Regions from separate parts of the Streptomyces sp. RKAG293 genome, predicted to be linked through region 2. Evidence: riboswitches for the same ligand, from Rfam matches in the RefSeq annotation. Region 2 holds a riboswitch; the other holds the start of a gene.
What was found. Region 2 has a riboswitch for thiamine pyrophosphate ahead of thiO (glycine oxidase ThiO). Riboswitches for the same ligand answer to the same signal wherever they lie in the genome.
Positions count from the first base shown of each region.

Region 1: linked by a shared signal. The riboswitch ahead of thiC (phosphomethylpyrimidine synthase ThiC) and the one ahead of thiO (glycine oxidase ThiO) in region 2 are both predicted to bind thiamine pyrophosphate.

Region 1 covers NZ_JAJOZB010000001.1:4,610,880-4,615,015, reverse strand. Annotated here, with positions in the region: gene LNW72_RS20450 (flotillin family protein) at 1-880, opposite strand, end outside; gene LNW72_RS20445 (hypothetical protein) at 1,039-1,239, opposite strand; gene LNW72_RS20440 (YibE/F family protein) at 1,311-2,681, opposite strand; TPP riboswitch at 2,743-2,855, shown strand; gene thiC (phosphomethylpyrimidine synthase ThiC) at 2,849-4,136, shown strand, end outside.
Region 2 covers NZ_JAJOZB010000001.1:2,803,477-2,807,612, reverse strand. Annotated here, with positions in the region: gene LNW72_RS12390 (thiazole synthase) at 87-917, opposite strand; gene thiS (sulfur carrier protein ThiS) at 922-1,122, opposite strand; gene thiO (glycine oxidase ThiO) at 1,119-2,279, opposite strand; TPP riboswitch at 2,276-2,389, opposite strand; gene LNW72_RS12375 (FAD-dependent oxidoreductase) at 2,569-3,759, shown strand; gene LNW72_RS12370 (Rv2175c family DNA-binding protein) at 3,860-4,136, shown strand, end outside.

The DNA of each region.
Region 1 (4,136 bases), 1.8 Mb from region 2:
GCTTTCTGACGTCGACCTGGAGCTGCTGCTCGCGGCGCTGCGCCTCCAGCTCAGCGACGCGGGTCTCCTGGACCACGACCTCCTGCTTGGCCGCGGCCTCCGACAGCGGTCCCGCCTGTCGTGATGTCGCGGCCGCCTTGTCCCGTTCGGCCTGGTAGCCGGCCTGCAGGATCTCGCTGTCCCGGGTCGCCTCGGACATCCGGGCGGCGGCCTTCTGCTCCGCCTCGGTGGCCAGCCGGTCCGCCTCGGCCTGGGCGATCCGCGCGTCCCGGTGGACGGCCGCGGCGTGCGGCGCGGCCAGGTTCTTGATGTACCCGGTCGGGTCCTCGATCTCGTGGATCTGCAGCGAGTCGATGATCAGGCCGAGCTTCTCCATCTCCGAGCCGGAGGCGGCCCGGGTCTGCCCGGTGAGCTTCTCGCGGTCACGGATCATGTCCTCGACCGTCAACCCGCCGACGATCGACCGCAGATGACCGGCGAAGACGTTGTGCACCCGGTCGCCCATGAACTTCTGCTGGTCCAGGAAACGGCGTGCGGCGTTGGCTATCGACACGAAGTCGTCGCCGACCTTGAAGATGACGACTCCGCGCACCTTCAGCGGAATGCCCTGCTGCGTCACACAGTCCACCAGCAGCTCGGTCTCGTTGAGATCGAGCGAGAGCTTGCGCACGGCCTGGACACCGGGGACCACGAACGTCCCGCGCCCCGTGACGATACGGAATCCCAGCCCTTCCTCGATGCCCTCGGTGCGGTGCCGGGAACCGGAGATGACAAGCGCCTCATTCGGCTCCGCGACCCGCCACATCAGCTTGAACAGCCCGATCACGATGATGATTGCGGCGAGAACGAGTCCCGCCACGACGCCGATGATCATCGGCATACGCCCCCTTACAGCGGCCCCCATGCGGGGCCTGACGATCGCGAGTGTGCTCCCGCGCAAGGCCGTGGTGAACACCCTGACGGAACCTTGGCGCAGTCTTGATACGAAGCCCGCTCAGCCGACGCGCGAAGCCCGTTCAGCCGGAGTCGGAACCCCGCTCAGCCGAAGGCGGCGGCCACGTAGACCGTCCGCGGGGCCTGGTATTCCACGACCACGATCTGCGTCCCGGTCTCCATGCGCTCGCCCGGTGTGACCGGATACGCGAGGAACGCCTCGGCGCCGCCCCGTACTTGGACGATCACCTCGCCGACCAGCCCTGGGCCGATCCGCCCCGTCACCCTGCCCTGCAGCCCGATCATCCCGGCCATCGTCCCCCCGTTCCCCGTCACAACCCGCCGCCGCCACCCGCCCCCGCGAGTACGGCCTGCCGCTACTTCCCCCGGCGCCGGTGACCGCCGCCGGTCCTCGCGGGGAGAGTGTCCCCCGCGCTCGGTCCGCCCGCCCTCGGTTCCCCCGCCCTCGGTCCGTCCGTCTTCGGTCCGTCCGTCTTCGTAACGCTTGTCCTCGTATTGTGCCGGTCGGCACTGACAACGAGCGCCGCCAGCAGCGTCGTCAGGGGAACCGACGCGACCAGGCCGATGCTGCCGACCAGCGTCCGGACGATCTCCTCCGCCACCAGCTCGCTGCCGGCGACCCGCAGCACCCCGCTGCGCGCCACCGAGAACAGCAGCAGGAGCGGCAGCGCCGCACCCGCGTACGCCATCACCAGGGTGTTCACCACCGACGCGATGTGGTCCCGGCCGATCCGCATGCCGGCTCCGTAGAGCTTGCGCCAACTCGCGCCGGGGTCGGCGTCCTTGAGCTCCCACACCGCCGAGGTCTGGGTGACCGTCACATCGTCCAGGACGCCCAGCGAGCCGATGATGATGCCGGCCAGCAGCAGGCCCTTGATCTCGATGCCGGGGTAGAGGGTGTGGATCAGCCCGGTCTCGTCCGAGGTGTTGCCCGTCAAGTGGGCCCAGGAGATGAAGACCGAGCCGAGGATCCCGATCAGGAAGAGCGAGCACAGCGTGCCGATCACCGCCACCGACGTACGGGCGTTGAGTCCGTGGCACATGTAGAGCGCGATCAGCATGATCGCGCTGCCGCCGATCACCGCCACCAGCAGCGGATCGTGGCCGTGCAGGATCGCCGGGAGGATGAAGAGCGTCAGGATCGCGAAGCTGATGACCAGCGCGATCAGCGCCATCAGACCGCGCATCCTGCCGACGGCGATCACCGCGAGGGCGAAGATCCCGGCCAGCAGCGCGAGCGGGAAGCCGCGGTCGACATCGGTCACCGCGTACTGCAGCTCCTTCGGAGCGTCGGGTGCGTACGCCACCACCACGCCCTGGCCCGCCGTGTAGCGGCGGGTCTGGTCGGGGTGCACGATCTCGGTGAACGTCCGGCCCTGGTCCTTGCCCGTGGTGACCTCGATGGTCGCCTTCTCGCAGCGTTCCGGCGGGGAGGCGGCGGCGCCGGGTGTGGACTGCGCCGGTGACTGTGTGTTCGCCTCGGCGCAGTCGACGTCGTCGATCCTGGTGACCCGCGCCTGCTGTGTCTGCTGGTCGAAACCGACCCCGGTGCGCGCGTGCGGGGGCACTCCACCCGGCCACAGCACGATCAGCCCGGCGAGCACCGCTGCGGCGAAGGGGACCAGAACCACCGCGATGACCTTGCGGAGGTGCTTCGAGACCGGCGGCACCGGACCGTGACCGTGGGTGTGCGAGTGCGCGTGCGGCGACGCCTGGGGGGTGTCCACGGGCCGATCATCGCAAGACCCCCTGGTGTGCGTTCGTCCGCACCCGCTACCGTGGGGGCACCTTTGCAATCGCGGGAGCTCGGAGCACCGGGCTGAGAGGGCGCTGAAGAACTGCGCCGACCGCTGAACCTGTTACCGGGTAATGCCGGCGTAGGGAGTTGGGTCTCATGACCACGCAGGATGCACGCATGCCTGTCTCCGTTCAGTCCGTTTCGACGGAAAAGCCCGTTTCGGCGGAGCCGTCCGTCGCTGCGGAGAAGCGCGAGCCCGGCTGGCACAAGGGCTACCTGACCGGCACCAGGCCGGACATCCAGGTCCCCGTGCGCCAGGTGCACCTCACCACCGGCCGTGACGTGACGCTGTACGACACGTCGGGGCCGTACACCGATCCGAACGTCACCACGGACGTCCGCCGCGGCCTGGCGCCGCTGCGGGAGAACTGGATCATCGGCCGCGGCGACACCGAGGAGTACTCGGGCCGCCCGGTCCGCCCCGAGGACGACGGGATCAAGCACACCTCCCCCCGCGGCGGTCTGCGCAACCTCGACGCGGTCTTCCCCGGCCGCCCCCGGGTGCCCCGCAGGGGGCGGGACGGACAGGCGGTGACGCAGCTCGCGTACGCCCGCCGCGGCGACATCACCCCGGAGATGGAGTACATCGCGATCCGCGAGAACGTCTCCCCCGAGGTGGTGCGCGAGGAGATCGCGGCCGGCCGGGCCGTGATGCCGATGAACGTGAACCACCCCGAGATCGAGCCGATGATCATCGGCAAGCGGTTCCTGGTGAAGGTCAACGCCAACATCGGCAATTCCGCGGTCACCTCCTCCATCGAGGAGGAGGTGGACAAGATGACGTGGGCCACCAAGTGGGGCGCCGACACGGTCATGGACCTGTCCACCGGCCGCAACATCCACACCACCCGTGAATGGGTGCTGCGCAACTCCCCCGTGCCCATCGGCACCGTCCCCCTCTACCAGGCGCTGGAGAAGGTCGACGGCAAGGCCGAGGAGCTGACCTGGGAGGTCTACAAGGACACCGTCATCGAGCAGGCCGAGCAGGGCGTCGACTACATGACGGTGCACGCCGGCGTGCTGCTGCGCTACGTCCCGCTCACCGCCCGCCGCAAGACCGGCATCGTCTCGCGCGGCGGCTCGATCATGGCCGCCTGGTGCCTCGCGCACCACAAGGAGTCGTTCCTCTACGAGAACTTCGAGGAGCTCTGCGACATCCTCGCCTCCTACGACGTCACGTACTCGCTCGGCGACGGCCTGCGCCCCGGCTCCATCGCGGACGCCAACGACGAGGCGCAGTTCGCGGAGCTGCGGACGCTGGGCGAGCTGAACACCATCGCCAAGCGGCACAACGTGCAGACCATGATCGAGGGCCCCGGGCACGTCCCGATGCACAAGATCAAGGAGAACATCGACCTCCAGCAGGAGATCTGCGAGGAGGCGC
Region 2 (4,136 bases):
GACCGTCTGCCCCGGTGGGAGCGCTCCAGGCGGCGGACCGGAACCCGGCACGGGACCCGGATCCGCCGGCTGGAGCGGGCCGGGGCTCAGGCCCCGCTGAAGGCGGGCCGCTCGGGATCGAACGCGGCGACGCCCTCGACGGGGGACGACGCGGCGGCGTAGTGCCGGCGGGGGATGCGTCCGGCCCGGAACGCGAGCCGCCCCGCCGCCACCCCGTGCCGCATGGCCCCCGCCATGAGAACCGGCTGCTGGGCGCGGGTCACCGCCGACGCCAGCATGACGGCGGCGCACCCCAGCTCCATGGCGAACGCCACGTCGGACGCGGTGCCGGCCCCGGCGTCGAGGATGACCGGGACGCCCGCCCGCTCGGTGATCAGCTGGAAGTTGTGCGGATTGCGGATGCCGAGCCCGGAGCCGATCGGCGACCCCAGCGGCATGATCGCCGCACAGCCGACGTCCTCCAGCTTGCGGGCCAGCACCGGATCGTCGTTGGTGTAGGGCAGGACGGTGAATCCGTCGTCGACCAGCGTCTCGGCGGCGTCCAGCAGCTCGACGGTGTCGGGCAGCAGGGTGCGCTCGTCGGCGATGACCTCCAGCTTGATCCAGTCGGTGCCCAGCGCCTCGCGGGCCAGCCGCGCGGTGAGGACGGCCTCGCCGGCGGTGAAGCAGCCCGCCGTGTTCGGCAGGACCCGGATGCCGTGCCTGCCCAGCACGGAGAGCACGGAGCCCTTCGTCGCCGGGTCGAGGCGGCGCATCGCCACCGTGGTGAGTTCGGTACCGGAGGCGAGCAGCGCCTGTTCGAGGATCTCCAGGCTGGGCGCACCGCCGGTGCCCATGATCAGCCGGGAGGTGAAGGGGACGCCGGCGATCCGCAGGGTGTCGTCGGCGGCACCGGCCGTGTGCGGGGGGTGCGGCACGGGATCAGCCTCCCTGGACGGCGGTGAGGACCTCGACGCGGTCGCCGTCGGCGAGTGCGGTGGTGGTCCAGCGGCTGCGGGGGACGACGGTCTCGTTGAGAGCGGCGGCGACGCCCGAGGGGGCGGCGGTCAGGGAGGCGACGAGCCGGTCGAGGGTCAGGCCCTCGGTGATCTCGCGGGCCTCACCGTTGACGGAGACGGTCATGCGGGCTGCTCCTGAAGCGTGAAGCGTGCGGGGGAGAAGGGCCGGGCCGACTCGGGCACCGAACCCGTCGTGAGCAGCTCGGCCATGATGTCGCCGGTCACCGGGGTCAGCAGCACACCGTTGCGGTGGTGGCCGGTGGCCAGCAGCAGACCGGGCAGCGCGCTGCGGCCGAGCAGCGGGGCGTTGTCGGGGGAGCCGGGGCGCAGCCCCGCGAGGGTCTCGACCAGCGGCAGTTCGGTGAGCCCCGGCACCAGCTCGTGGGCGTCGCGCAGCAGTTCGTAGACGCCGCCCGCGGTGACCGTGGTGTCCCAGCCGAGTTCCTCGCTGGTCGCGCCCACGACGAGCTCGCCGTTCTCGCGCGGCACGAGATAGACATGGCCGCCGCGCACCACGGCCCGCACCGTGCGGGAGAGGAACGGCGCGTAGCCGGGCGGGATGCGCAGCCGCAGGATCTGCCCCTTGACCGGGCGGACCGGCGGCAGGGCGTGCTCGGGGATGCCCGGCAGAACGCCGCTGCGGCTGCCCGCCGCGAGCACGGTCTGCTCGGCGGCGAGCACGGTGCCGTCGTCCAGCACCGCGCCGGTGGCGTGGTCCCTGACGGTCTCGATCCGGGTCACGGAGTTCCGGTGCAGTGCCACACCCGCGAGTTCGGCCGCGCGCAGCAGCGCGGCGGCCAGCCGGCGCGGATCGACCTGGTGGTCGCCGTCGACGCGCAGGCCGCCCCGCACACCGGGCGCCAGCATCGGCTCCAGCCGGCGGCACTCCCGGCCGGACAGCCACTCGGACCGCAGCCCCAGCGACGTCTGGAAGGTGTGCAGTTCACGCAGGTCGGCGCGGTCGTCGGCGTCCAGGGCGACGGCGAGCGTGCCGCACCGCCGGTAGCCGAGGCCCAGCCCGGTGGCGTCCTCCAGCTCGGCGGCGAAGGACGGATAGCGGCGGGCCGACGCGAGGTTGAGGTCGAGCAGCGTCTGCTCGCCGTACTGCAGCTCGGTGACGGCCGCCAGCATGCCGGCCGCGACGTGTGCGGCGCCGCCGCCCGGCGCCGGGTCGGCGACCGCGGTGCGCAGCCCGCGCTGCGCGGCGCGCCAGGCCGTGACGAGTCCGATGATTCCGCCGCCCACGACCAGGACGTCGTAGCGGTGGCGAGATGGATGCATGAGTGTCCCGCTCCTCCCTTCGCCGGCATGACCCGGATCAGGTTCGTACGGTCGGCGGCCGGTCAGCCGCCCTCTCAGCCCGGTACGTCCGGGCTCCCGCGAGTGCGTTAGCCCCGCCACCCTAGTACGCGGGCCCGAGCAGCGGTAAGGGAGCACGGGGTGGGCGAGAGGGGAGCGCGAGACAGGGGGATCGGATTTCGCACTGGTGGCCTGCCGGTAATCATCGGGGCGTTACGGTGATCGTGTGAGCCAGCCAAGCGCCGAGCGCGCAGTGATCGTCGGGGCCGGGATGGCCGGAGTGCAGACCGCTGTGTCGTTGCGGGAACAGGGGTGGCGCGGCGACATCACGCTGCTCGGCGCCGAACCGCACGCACCGTACGACCGCCCGCCGCTGTCCAAGTCCGTACTCCTCGGCACGGCCGAGGGCTCGCCCTTCGACGTGGACTTCAACGGCCTCGGCGTCGAGTTGCTGCTCGGCCGGCACGTGAGCGCGCTGCGCCCCGAGGAACGGCACGTGGTCACCGACGAGGGAACGGTCCGGTACGACCGGCTGGTGCTCGCCACCGGCGCCCATCCGGTGGCACTGCCCGGCAGCGAGGGCATCCCGGGCGTCTTCATGCTGCGCACCCTGGACGACGCCGCCGAGCTGCGGCCGGTGCTCGACGAGAAGCGCGATGTCGTCGTGGTCGGGGCGGGCTGGATCGGCGCCGAGTTCGCCACGGCGGCCCGCCAGGCGGGCTGCGCGGTGACCGTCGTCGAGGCGGCCGACCGGCCGCTGGCCGGAGTCCTGCCGGGCTCGGTCACCGACCACATGCGCGGCTGGTACGCGGACGCGGGCGCCGAACTGATCACCGGGACCGCGGTCGCGGCCGTCGAACCCGGCGCGGTGCTGCTCGCCGACGGGAGGCGGCTGCGGGCCGGGGCCGTCGTCGTCGGCATCGGCGCCCGGCCGGCCACCGGCTGGCTGGCGGGCTCCGGCGTCGCGCTGGGACCCGACCGCTCGGTGCTGGCGGACGACCGGCTGCGGACCTCCGTCGCCGATGTCTTCGCGGTGGGGGACTGCGCGTCCTTCCCGTCCGGGCGCTTCGGCGAGCGGCTGCTCGTCCACCACTGGGACAACGCGGTCCAGGGGCCGCGCGCCGCCGCCGCCAACGTGCTGGGCGGCGACGAGGTGTACGACCCGGTCCCGTACTTCTGGTCCGAGCAGTTCGGCCGTTTCGTGCAGTACGCGGGGCACCACTCCGCCACCGACACCATGCTGCTGCGCGGCGACCTGACGGGGCCCGCCTGGTCCGTCTGCTGGCTGCGGGACGGGGTGCTCGCGGCGCTGCTCGCCGTCGGCCGCCCGCGCGACCTCGCGCAGGGCCGCAAACTCATCGAACGCGGCGCCCACCTCGACCCGGGCCTCGTCGCCGACCCCGCGGTCCCGCTCAAGACCGCGGTACAGCCCACTCCGGGCAACAGCCCCGCCGGCGTGTAGCGGCCAAAAGCGGGTCTGCGCGGCAATTGTGGTCAAACCGTCAGGCCCGGCGGCGGCGAACCGGTACGCGGGTGCCCGTCGGGGATGGCACGCTTGTCCCGTGACCGAGATCGACGCAAAGATTGATGCCCTCGTACCTTCCTGGCTGAACCTCCCCGAGGTCGCCGAGCGACTGGGTGTGCCCATCACCCGGGTCCGCCCGATGATCAAGGAGAAGCTGTTCCTGGCGATCCGCCGCGGTGAGAACCGGGTCCTGATGGTCCCCGCCGACTTCATCGGCGAGGGAAGCATCGTCAAGGGCCTGCCCGGCCTGCTGACGGTCCTCAAGGACAACGGCTTCAGCGACGAAGAGGCGCTGGAGTGGCTGTTCGCCGCGG